3 regions of the Undibacterium sp. Rencai35W genome follow, and region 1 is predicted to be linked to each of the others. Evidence: predicted binding sites of a transcription regulator. Region 1 holds the regulator's gene; each other region holds the start of a gene.
What was found. Region 1 encodes sigma-54, which starts transcription at its own class of promoters, with help from an activator protein. Its sites were predicted from a motif close to TGGCANGNAANCTGCTTT; they were not measured.
Positions count from the first base shown of each region.

Region 2: ACO0K3_RS13260 (pilin) is a predicted target of sigma-54. The motif match lies at 2,601-2,618, and genes of this name have one in related genera.
Region 3: prpB (methylisocitrate lyase) is a predicted target of sigma-54. The motif match lies at 2,236-2,253, and genes of this name have one in related genera.

Region 1 is NZ_JBMPPC010000002.1:629,825-633,702, reverse strand. Features, by position in the region: gene ACO0K3_RS06785 (KdsC family phosphatase) at 1-296, shown strand, start outside; gene lptC (LPS export ABC transporter periplasmic protein LptC) at 293-946, shown strand; gene lptA (lipopolysaccharide transport periplasmic protein LptA) at 966-1,544, shown strand; gene lptB (LPS export ABC transporter ATP-binding protein) at 1,546-2,286, shown strand; gene ACO0K3_RS06765 (RNA polymerase factor sigma-54) at 2,304-3,794, shown strand.
Region 2 is NZ_JBMPPC010000005.1:300,341-304,218, reverse strand. Features, by position in the region: gene ACO0K3_RS13275 (Wzy polymerase domain-containing protein) at 1-225, opposite strand, end outside; gene tfpZ (TfpX/TfpZ family type IV pilin accessory protein) at 329-1,096, opposite strand; gene ACO0K3_RS13265 (pilin) at 1,250-1,690, opposite strand; gene ACO0K3_RS13260 (pilin) at 2,109-2,549, opposite strand; gene ACO0K3_RS13255 (FHA domain-containing protein) at 2,734-3,339, opposite strand; gene ACO0K3_RS13250 (Stp1/IreP family PP2C-type Ser/Thr phosphatase) at 3,379-3,878, opposite strand, start outside.
Region 3 is NZ_JBMPPC010000003.1:85,688-89,565, reverse strand. Features, by position in the region: gene prpC (bifunctional 2-methylcitrate synthase/citrate synthase) at 1-1,152, opposite strand; gene prpB (methylisocitrate lyase) at 1,306-2,196, opposite strand; gene prpR (propionate catabolism operon regulatory protein PrpR) at 2,524-3,878, shown strand, end outside.

The DNA.
Region 1 (3,878 bases):
TCACGCATGTTAAGCAAGGCATACACGACAAAAAGACGGCGTTTCTGGAGTTGATTGCTGAGTTAAATCTGTCACCTGAGCATTGTGGTTTTATTGGTGACGATGTCATCGATCTGCCCGTGCTGACGAGAGTCGGCTTCGCTGCCAGTGTGCCGAACGGGCATGACGAAGTCAGAGCCAGGGTTCACCATGTGACAACAGCGACTGGCGGTGCTGGCGCGGCGCGTGAAATTTGCGATTTCATTTTACGCGCACAAGATAAATACGAATCAGCACTGGCGACTTATCTCACATGAAATATGCATTTTCCTTAGACCGTTTTCGTATCTGGCTGGCTGTTGCTGTGCTGGCGATGATTGCGCTTGGCAGTTTCTGGGTATTAGAGGTACTGCGGCGAAATGATGATGAGGGCAATTCGCGTTCCTCGGCCCGGAGTGAGCCTGATTATTATGTAGAGAAATTTAATTTCATTAAATTATCGAACAATGGGCAGGCAAATTTCCACGTCGCAGGTGACCGGTTGACGCATCATCCTCGTTACGATAATTTTGAAATTCAACAGCCACGTATCAACAGCTTTGATGAAGACAAAACGCCAGTCACAATCCGGGCGGATAAGGCAGTTGTTGAACAAAAAAACGCACAAGGGCAAACGTCACAACAGCCGCCGAGAGAGAGTGATGAAATTCATTTGTATGGCAACGTGAATATGGAGCGCCCCGATAGTGCAACGGCAAAATTCATGCGATTGCAAACCGAATATCTGTTGCTCCTACCGGATGTGAATACGATGAAGACGGATAAAGCCGTCGCCTTATACACAGAAAGATCAGAGACGCATGCGATAGGCATGATCGCGAACAATGCGACACAGGAAGTGCAGTTGCTCAGCAAAGTTCACATGCTCATCGATCGTCCGCATCCTAAGCGGACATCAACTAACTAATCACGATGGAGAGCAAATAATGCGCTTTCAATATAAAGAAATGAGATGCCTGAGTCATTGTGTCATGCTGGCGATCGGCATTTTTTCCGTGTCACCTGCAGCATTTGCGGAAAAGGCTGATAGCTTGAAGAAGACCGCAATCAGCGCTGAACACCTGACTTCGGATGGTAAAAAGAGTACCTCAACGTTGCTTGGCGAAGTCATTCTGGTACGCGGTACTTTGCTGGTAAAAGCCGATCGTGCCGTTGTGACAGAGGCGGCTGACGGACACCAGACATCGGTTTTGTATGCCAATGCTGGCGGTCGTGTGTCGTTTCGTCAAAAGCGCGATGGGGGTCCTGATTTATGGGTTGATGGCTACGCCGACAGAGTTGAGTACGACGACAGGTCTGAGCTGGTGAAATTCATTTCCAAGGCGAAGATCCGCTATCTGGATGGTAAAAATGTAACGCAGGAACAGGAAGGCGAATACCTCTCCTATGACAGCATCAATGATGTCTTCGTTGCGACTAACAGCACGTCTGGAAAACAAGTTCCTGGCGGCGGTCGTGTTACTTTGATTTTAGAACCTAAAGCCGATAAGCAAACCAAAGAATAAGATGAGCACTTTATTGATCAAAGGTTTGCAAAAGCGTTACGGTGCGCGCCAGGTAGTGCGCGATGTGTCGCTTGAAGTAAAGAGTGGTGACGTTGTCGGTCTGCTAGGACCGAACGGTGCGGGCAAAACCACATCGTTTTATATGATCGTCGGACTAGTCCCCTCTGATGCCGGTGAGATCAATGTGGACGGTGTGGACATCTCCCGTTTGCCGATCCATCAACGTGCCGTTCTCGGCTTATCGTATTTGCCGCAAGAGGCATCGGTATTTCGTAAACTGACGGTCGAGGACAATATCCGTGCGGTGCTGGAGTTGCAAAAGGATGAGCATGGTAAGTTTCTGAATTCAGCCGAAATTGAGAAACGTCTGGATACTTTGCTGGCCGATTTGCAGATTGAGGGCATACGTGAGAATCAAGCACTTTCTTTGTCTGGCGGCGAACGTCGCCGGGTAGAAATTGCCCGGGCACTGGCAACAAATCCTCGCTTTGTGTTGCTGGATGAACCCTTTGCAGGTGTTGATCCGATTGCGGTGATTGAGATTCAGCGCATCGTACGCTTCCTGAAGGAACGTGGTATTGGTGTGTTGATTACCGATCATAATGTGCGCGAAACTTTGGGTATTTGCGATCACGCTTACATCATCAATCAAGGTGCGGTGCTGGCGAGTGGCAAGCCGGAAGATATCATCACGAATGAATCCGTACGCAGGGTTTATCTGGGAGAGCATTTCCGCATGTAGCGGGAAGCGAGATGATGATGAAACAAAGCCTGCAACTACGTACCTCACAACACCTGGCGCTTACGCCGCAATTGCAGCAATCAATTCGTCTTTTGCAGTTATCCACGCTGGAATTACATCAGGAACTGGAAAATCTATTAACTGATAACCCCATGTTGGAGCGGGTTGATGACCCCATGGATAATGCAGTGCGATTGCTGGCCGATGGCGCGATTAGCACGACTAGCAATAATTCAGAGTCGGAATTTGCAGTACAGGAAGTCGGTGCCGAGACTGCCGCTCCAGTTGCTGACAGCGGTGATAACACGGAAGTTGCTTCATCTGCGGACAGCACCAGCGCCAACGAAGAAGAGTGGAGCTTTGATGATGTGCCGCTAGGCAGTAAGTCCTCAGAGGAAGAAGATGGACGTCCGCAATTAGAAGCTGCGCAAACCAGTTTGCGAGATCATTTGCTGGAACAGATGCGGCTGAATATTCGCGAACCGCGTGATCGTGCTTTAATTGAACTGATGATTGATGCGCTGGATCCCAGTGGTTATCTGATGGAGACCTTGGATGAAATTCATGCGAGTTTGCCGCTTGAGTTGTGTGTAGAACCAGAGGAATTATCTTTCGCATTAACGATGCTGCAAAGCTTTGATCCTGCCGGGGTTGGTGCGCGCACACCGTCGGAATGTCTGGCTCTGCAAATCAAACGCTTACCTAAGATTCCCTTCGTAACACGTCGCCTGGCGCTGAAGATTGTTGAAGAACATATCACGTTGTTTGCACAGCGAGATTTCAATAAACTGAAAAAAATTCTCAATTGTGATGATGAAGATTTGCGTGAGGCGCAGGTAGTGATTCGCCAGTGTAATCCTAAGCCAGGTGCGGATTTTGCAACGGCTTCATCAGACTATGTCGTCCCTGATGTGATTGTCAGAAAATCAGCGAACGGCTGGCAGGTTTTGCTGAATCAGGATGTCATGCCCAAGCTCCGCGTCAATAGTATGTATGCCAACATCATGAAACAAAATCGTGGTGACGGGACGATGGGATCGCAGTTGCAGGAAGCGCGCTGGCTGATCAAAAACATGCGGCAACGTTTCGATACTATCTTGCGCGTTGCACAAGCGATAGTCGAAAGACAACGTAATTTTTTCACTCATGGTGCGGTTGCGATGCGCCCTCTTGTTTTGCGCGAAATTGCTGATACACTAGGTTTACACGAGAGTACTATTTCTCGTGTAACGACTCAAAAATACATGCTTACCCCGCATGGTATGTTTGAGTTGAAATATTTCTTCGGTAGCCATGTCGCGACGGAAACGGGGGGGGAAGCATCTTCCACCGCGATACGTGCACTCATCAAGCAGTTGATAGGAGCAGAAGACCAGAAAAGCCCACTCTCTGATAGCAAAATTGCAGACATGCTGGGTGAACAAGGCATGGTCATTGCGCGACGCACTGTTGCCAAATACCGTGAAGCCCTAAAAATTCCTCCAGTAAGCCTGCGCAAATCCTTGTAATGAACACCTGTAATTTAGTCTTGTAACTAAGCCTTGAAATTACGTTTTGTATTGCTATATATAATTTAGCTCGATGCATCAGAG
Region 2 (3,878 bases), on a different contig from region 1:
TATTGCCCCAATTCCAAACACAGGAATGATTACTACTTGCGGAGTAATTAAACGTGGCGACTGAAATATTGCTAAGTAGCTAGAAATTATAAATAGTGCGAAGACGGTTAATATGTCGTGGTAATAAGTTCGATAAGGATGAATGTGATGAGGATGGACATATGACATAGTTAAAAATATAGTAAAAATCAATAGTCCATATTCATTTTTTTTCAATGAAAACATTTACAAAGCTTCTCAAAATTTTTCAACTACAAATTTACATAACAAATAGCTAAATTGTCTAATTTCGCTAAAATTGCTCTTAGTTAGCGGTAATTAATTCCGTTTAAAAAAAACTGCTTATAGGCAAATAACCCACTAGTTTTGCAGTTTTTGAATCTAATAGAACAGTCCAATTTGCTGTTTTTGATGCTATAGGCAGAAATAACAAATCATCGCTAGTGATTTCCGTTTTCTTAATAGCTGCATCAATAATTTTTTGTTCTTTAGGGTAATGCAAATAAAGTACTTTTACCGGCCTCGCTTTACTCAGGACTTGTGGCACTGACTCAGAATACGATTGCCAATAACTAGGACGAGTTCCAATGTCATTTCCGGCCAGAGCTTTAGTAATTGCATCTATCTTTTCCTCTCCAGTTATACTCGTTCTAGTTCCTAAAACAATCGGACCACCTAGTATTGAGCTTTTGAACCGGGCATGTGCCTGTGAGAGCTCGCTATCTGCGATATCAACATCCGTAATAACCCTAAAAAATACTCTCTCAAAAACTACAGCAACAGGTCTTGCTAAGTAAATACTGTGAACTCCATAAAATAATCCGCATAATTGGAGTACTACAATGAAACCAAGATCTCTGATTAACTCTGCCCTTTTTTTGCCTTGATCAAAGATAACAAATGTCAGCAAAGGCCCCAATACTAGGTCAACGCTAATCAATAAAATGAGCAAGGAAATTCCACCGGACATTTCGCTAAACGGCCACGGATACCAAACAAACAAAATTAAAATCGCCACAAATCCAGCCACAAATCCAGACAGCAATAAATGAAGCATTGCGGCCTTCAATCGGAACAAAAGTGTATTAATCGACATTTTTATAACCTTTAATTTTGAGTAAACTATTACCCCAAAATGTACTAATTTACGAATAAGACGAATACCGATAAATATTCTTAGTATAAGGATATGACTATAAGAAATAAAGCCCGCTATCGCGGGCCATATTGATTAAAAGTGCTGCTGCCATTAATTACGGCATTCGGCAGGAACATATTTATAAATCGCGGTAACTGCACCAGCTGCACATGCCCAGTTAACAGTTCTTGCACCAAGTGACGGTGTCAAAGTCATCGTTACAGTACCAGCCTTTGCAGTTGATATACCGGTAATTACACCGGTAGCATCTGTACATTTTACAGATGTGGTATTCACTGTTGCAGTAACCATGTCATCAATCCCCTTACAGCTACCTGCGGCTATGATATTTGCACTAGAGATATTCTCTGTGACGGTTGCTTTAAATCCTGACATAAGGTTAGTTGTCTCGGCAATACGGCTACGAATTGTATAGTCTTGGTATGCTGGTAAGGCAACTGCTGCCAAAATACCAATAATTGCTACGACAATCATCAATTCAATCAAAGTAAAACCAGTTTGATTATGCCGGCTCATTTTTGCTGTTTTCATTTTCAAACTCCCTGGCTGCAAATATATTATTTAAATAACTCTATGTAAAACATCAGCAAACAACGTGCCAGAGCCGTTAATTTCTATTAAGAATAAACAGATGGGCATAGCGTTTTATGAAACGAACCAGCATTCAATTTTCTATGAGATGAATAAACTATTTTGCCAAGATCTAGAATCAAATTTCCTCAAGAGTCTGCATCGCTTATCTGATCACCTTTAGTTACACATCTTTCAAATTGCATTTGATGAAACTAGAGCATCAGAAGTCCTTCTTTTGCGGACGGCAATCTTATAACTATTTAGATTTTGCTAGTTTTGGATCGTTTGAGTATTCACTAATTACTTTTAATTTACAGTAAGCACAAAAAATAAAGCCCGCGGTTGCGGGCTTTATTGAGCAAAGAGCTTACAACTATTAGTTACGGCACTCAGCAGGAACATATTTATAAATCGCAGTAACTGCACCAGCTGCGCATGCCCAGTTAACAGTACCTACACCAACTGTTGGCGTCAGCGTCATCGTTACAGTACCTGCTTTTGCAGTTGATATACCAGTAATGACACCAGTAGCATCGGTACACTTAACAGATGTAGTATTAGTTGTAGCTGTCACCATATCTGTAACACCTTTGCAACTACCAACGGCGATAGCATTAGCATTAGCAATGTTTTCTGTTACTGTCGCTTTGAAACCAGCCATCAAGTTTGTTGTCTCAGCAACACGACCACGGATTGTGTAATCCTGGTACGCAGGCAAAGCAACTGCAGCCAAAATACCGATAATCGCTACGACAATCATCAATTCAATCAAAGTAAAACCGGCTTGTGCACGTTGCATCATTTTTGTGGATTTCATTTTAAAACTCCTTGGTTGCAATAAATATTTCGGATGAACTACGCAGCAGTATGAGCAAACACCATGCCACATTGATTCTCTTATTTTCTTACCTAGAAAATGACAAAAAAAAGCTGTTAACTGATGCCTAGACTGACAAATTTTGTCCTATTTTTATTGATCTCAAAAATATGTCAGTTTTTAATTATTCAGATATAAATAATAATTTAGTGCCAGACAAATCAATAACATCACCGCTTGTAAGCAGCAAAGGTTTGATGTTGATACTCTGTTCATTTAGCAGAGGATGAGAGTCCCCGTCAACATGAGCAATATAATATGTCCCCTCTTGCTGAGTAATTGCAATAACTTGAATAGCTGGATTACCAATTGTTGTAACTGGCTTACTCAATATCATTTCTCGTCCAAAATTTGAACCATTTTGAACCTTTATCCGAGCATATTTAGGTTCATTTTTGATAGGCGTTAACTTATCAGATAAAAAAGCAGAGCCATTGTGTTCAGACTCAGCCTGAAATCGCAGCTTATATTTACCAACATCAATCACATCATCATGCTGCAACAAGTGTTTTTTGATGGGCTGCCCATTAACCATGGTGCCGTTGGTGCTGCCCAGATCGAGTACGAATGATCCTGTTGATGTGGTGTCGATTACCGCGTGCTGACCGCTGATAGTTAAATGATCAATAGGAATATCGTTCGTAGGGCGTCGTCCGATTGTCAGCCGGGGTTTGAGGATACTGATTTCTTTTTGAACCAGACCATTGAAAGTGACGACGATTTTCGCCATAGTGCTCTCTTTTAAAAAAACCTGACCACGGTGATTGATCTATTTTGACAGGATGTAATTCTTTAGTGATTGTGATCCTAGTTTCGAAATTCTCATCAAAATCACTGAAATATTATCGCGACCGCCCTGGTCATTTGCGCTATCAATTAGGACTTGGCAGCATAGTTTTAAATTATCGGCATGCAGCCTCATCAGATGGAGAATTTGATCATGATTGAGCATATCGGTCAATCCATCAGAGCATAGCAGGTAAATGTCGCCCTCCTCCATTGGATGCTCGTGAATTTCCACTTCTACCTCGTCTTGTGCGCCAACTGCTCTGGTGATGAGATTTTTGATCGGTGAAAACTGGGCGTTCTCTTCGCTGATTAATCCGGCATCAATTTGCGCTTGCAATACGGAATGATCATGAGTGATCTGTCGTAACTTGTCAGATCTATATTGATAGACCCGGGAATCACCGACATGCGCAACCAATAATTTATCGTAATGGCAAAATGCAACGACAACCGTGGTTCCCATGCCGATGAGCTCAGCGC
Region 3 (3,878 bases), on a different contig from region 1:
TTACTTACGGTCTTTCAGCACCACAAATTGCAAATCTTCAGGCCCGACATAATTCGCACTTGGACGAATGATCTTGTTGTCGATACGCTGTTCAATGATGTGTGCTGCCCAGCCGGAAGTGCGAGCAATGACGAACAAGGGTGTAAACATGGCAGTTGGCACGCCCATCATGTGATACGACACGGCAGAGAACCAGTCCAGATTCGGGAACATTTTTTTGATATCCCACATCACTGTTTCTAAGCGTTCAGCAATATCAAACATTTTGGTAGAGCCTGCTTCAACTGACAACTGACGTGCGACTTCTTTGATGACCTTGTTACGGGGATCAGACACGGTATAGACCGGATGTCCAAAACCAATCACCACTTCTTTATTTTCTACCCGCTTTTTGATGTCCGCTTCTGCTTCATCCGGATTGTCGTAACGCTTCTGAATTTCAAACGCGACTTCATTTGCACCGCCGTGTTTTGGTCCGCGCAAAGCACCAATGCCGCCTGTGATAGCGGAATGGATATCAGAGCCTGTACCAGCGATCACGCGGCAGGTAAATGTGGACGCGTTGAACTCGTGTTCTGCATATAAAATCAGCGAGGTATGCATGGCTTTTTCCCATGATGCGCTTGGCTTTTGACCATGCAACAGATGCAGGAAATGTCCACCGATAGAATCATCATCCGTCTCGACATCAATCCGTTTACCATTGTGGCTGAAGTGGTACCAGTACAGCAGTATGGAGCCAAGAGATGCCATTAACTGGTCGGCGATATCACGCGCGCCTGGCGTATTGTGATCCTCTTTTTCTGGCAAGGTGCAACCCAAAACCGAGACGCCCGTGCGCATCACATCCATAGGATGAGCGGACGCTGGCAAAGCTTCCAGCGCTGCTTTCATATTGGCGGGCAAACCGCGCAAGGATTTCAGCTTGTTTTTATACGCTTTAAGTTCAGCGATATTAGGCAATTTGCCGTGCACCAGCAGATGCGCGATTTCTTCAAATTCGCAGGCATCTGCAACGTCCAGAATGTCATAACCACGATAGTGCAAATCGTTACCAGTTTTGCCAACGCTACACAGCGCGGTGTTACCGGCAGCAACACCTGACAAGGCAACGGATTTTTTTGGTTTAAAAGGAACGGCAGCTTCAGTCATGTGATTCTCCTTTGTGAGACTTGTTCGATTAAGAACATACTCTTACCCAGTATTTTTCAAAACACCAATCAATGCGTGCGGAATTGGCTAGTTTTTAATAAAAAAATGGGGAGTATGTTATTTTTAGTAAATAATTAAATTCTATGATGCGTTTTATTTAGATTTTTGCTGAGCAAATAGAGCATCCAGCTTTTGCTCAAAATCGTGATAATTGATGCGCTCATACAATTCCATGCGTGTCTGCATCGTATCGACGACCGCTTTTTGCGAGCCGTCACGACGAATCGCGGTGTATACATTTTCTGCCGCCTTATTCATGGCACGGAAAGCAGACAATGGATATAACACCAGACCGACATCGACTGCAGCCAGTTCTTCCACGCTGTACAAAGGTGTTGCACCGAATTCAGTAATGTTCGCCAGGATAGGGACTTTGACCGCGTTTGCGAATTGCTTGTACATCGCAAGCTCTGTAATCGCCTCCGGAAAAATCATGTCCGCACCGGCCTCGACACACATTTGCGCACGTTCAATCGCCGCATCCAGCCCTTCGACTGCCAAAGCGTCAGTGCGCGCCATAATCACGAAGCTGTCGTCGGTACGCGCATCAACGGCAGCTTTGATGCGATCGACCATTTCTGACTTGCTGACGATTTCTTTGCCAGGACGATGACCGCAGCGCTTTGCGCCAACCTGATCTTCGATGTGCATCGCCGCGGCGCCAAACTTGATCATGGATTTAACCGTACGTGCCACGTTAAAGGCAGAAGAACCGAAACCGGTGTCCACATCGACCAGCAAAGGCAGATCGCACACATCGGTAATCCGTCGTACATCGGTCAACACATCGTCGAGATTAGAAATACCCAGATCTGGCAAACCCAGAGAACCGGCAGCGACGCCACCACCGGACAAGTAGATCGCTTTAAAACCGGCACGTTTTGCCAGCAAAGCGTGATTCGCATTGATCGCACCAACCAATTGCAAGGGCGATTCTTCTTGCATGGCTTTACGGAACGCAGCACCTGCGGAGAGTTGACTCATATTCTTACCTTTCAAAATAGGGTTTTGCTGCGTAAGCCTGTTGCAATCAGCGTGCCAGTTTTACAAAGACATCATCACTGCTGTAAAAATATGAGGTGGATCAAGGACTTAAGCACGTCATCTGGATGATACTGAGGGAAAACAGTTCGCTATTGACTGACTTTTGTTTCATAATGACGTTTAGTTCGAAACATTTTTTGAAACAATGAAACGATCAACATAGAAATTTGAAACATTCTCAACCTCACTTTGCCAGAGAAGTTCGCTTTAACCATCGCAAGCATCTTTAGCCTCACCTCCCAAAAAACACTTCACCTCAGACCAATCATGCGACCTCAAGCACCGATCCCTCGCGACGCCAATGACAAACCCGTCATCTGGACGGTATCCATCTCGCGATTATTCGACTTATTTCGCGACATCATGGTCGAATATGACGCCAGTGCGACGATTGAACCCATTCACATGGGCTTTGAAGAAGCTGCACAACATCTGCGCGAACGCCTGCAAACCGAACGCTGCGATGCGGTGATTGCTGCGGGATCCAATGGCGCGTATCTCAAAAACCGTTTGCCCGTCCCTGTCGTGATCGCGAAGGCCAGCGGCTTCGATGTCATGCAGGCACTCGCCAGAGCGCGCCGGGTCTCGCCAGACATTGGCCTGATCACGTATCAGGAGACAATGCCGGAACTGGTCGACTTTAAAAATACCTTTGGCTTCAAGCTCGAGCAACGGACTTATGTCACGGAAGAAGATGCCCGCGCGCAAATCAGTGAACTCAAGGCTAAGGGTATTAAAGCCATCGTTGGTGCAGGCTTGATTACCGATCTGGCAGAGGAAGCCGGGTTGACGGGTATTTTCATGTATTCCGCAGAATCGATACGTCAATCATTTGAAGATGCGATGGAAATCGCCCGCTTAACACGCCTGGAGTCCGCACGCGGGCGCCATCATCCCGCCGCTGAATCGCTACGGGCGCGGCATGGTCTGGCTGATTTACGGGGTGAGTCCCCTGCCATGCAAAGCATGCGGCAATCAATCATGCTGTTCGCCCGTTCCCCGGCGACGGTGCTGATACAAGGTGAAACCGGTACCGGCAAGGAACTGGCGGCACAAGCCATGCATAAAGAAAGTCCACGCGCACGTCACCCTTTTGTCGCCGTTAACTGCGGTGCGATTGCCGAATCGTTGCTGGAATCGGAGTTATTTGGTTATGAGGACGGCGCGTTCACCGGATCCCGGCGTGGCGGTCATGCCGGCTTATTCGAGGCAGCGCATCGTGGCACCTTATTTCTGGATGAAATCGGCGAAATGCCTTTAAGCCTGCAAACCCGGCTACTACGCGTCCTGGAAGAAAGAGAAGTCGTAAGGGTTGGTGGAGTCCGCCCTATTCCTGTTGATGTCAGGATTATCAGTGCGACGCACTGCGACCTCGATGCACGTATCGGCGAGAATCGCTTCAGGTCAGACTTGTTTTATCGGCTGGCTGTACTACGCTTACAGCTACCGCCGTTACGTGAGCGCAAAGAGGACTTGATGCCATTAGCAGAATGGTGCATCAAGCATGCGCTGGCATCTTTGGGAAGCCGTCCCCATGCCAATCTGCATGCCGAGGTTCTCGCCTGCGGCACACTGCTGGCGCAATATCACTGGCCCGGCAACGTCAGAGAATTGCGCAATAT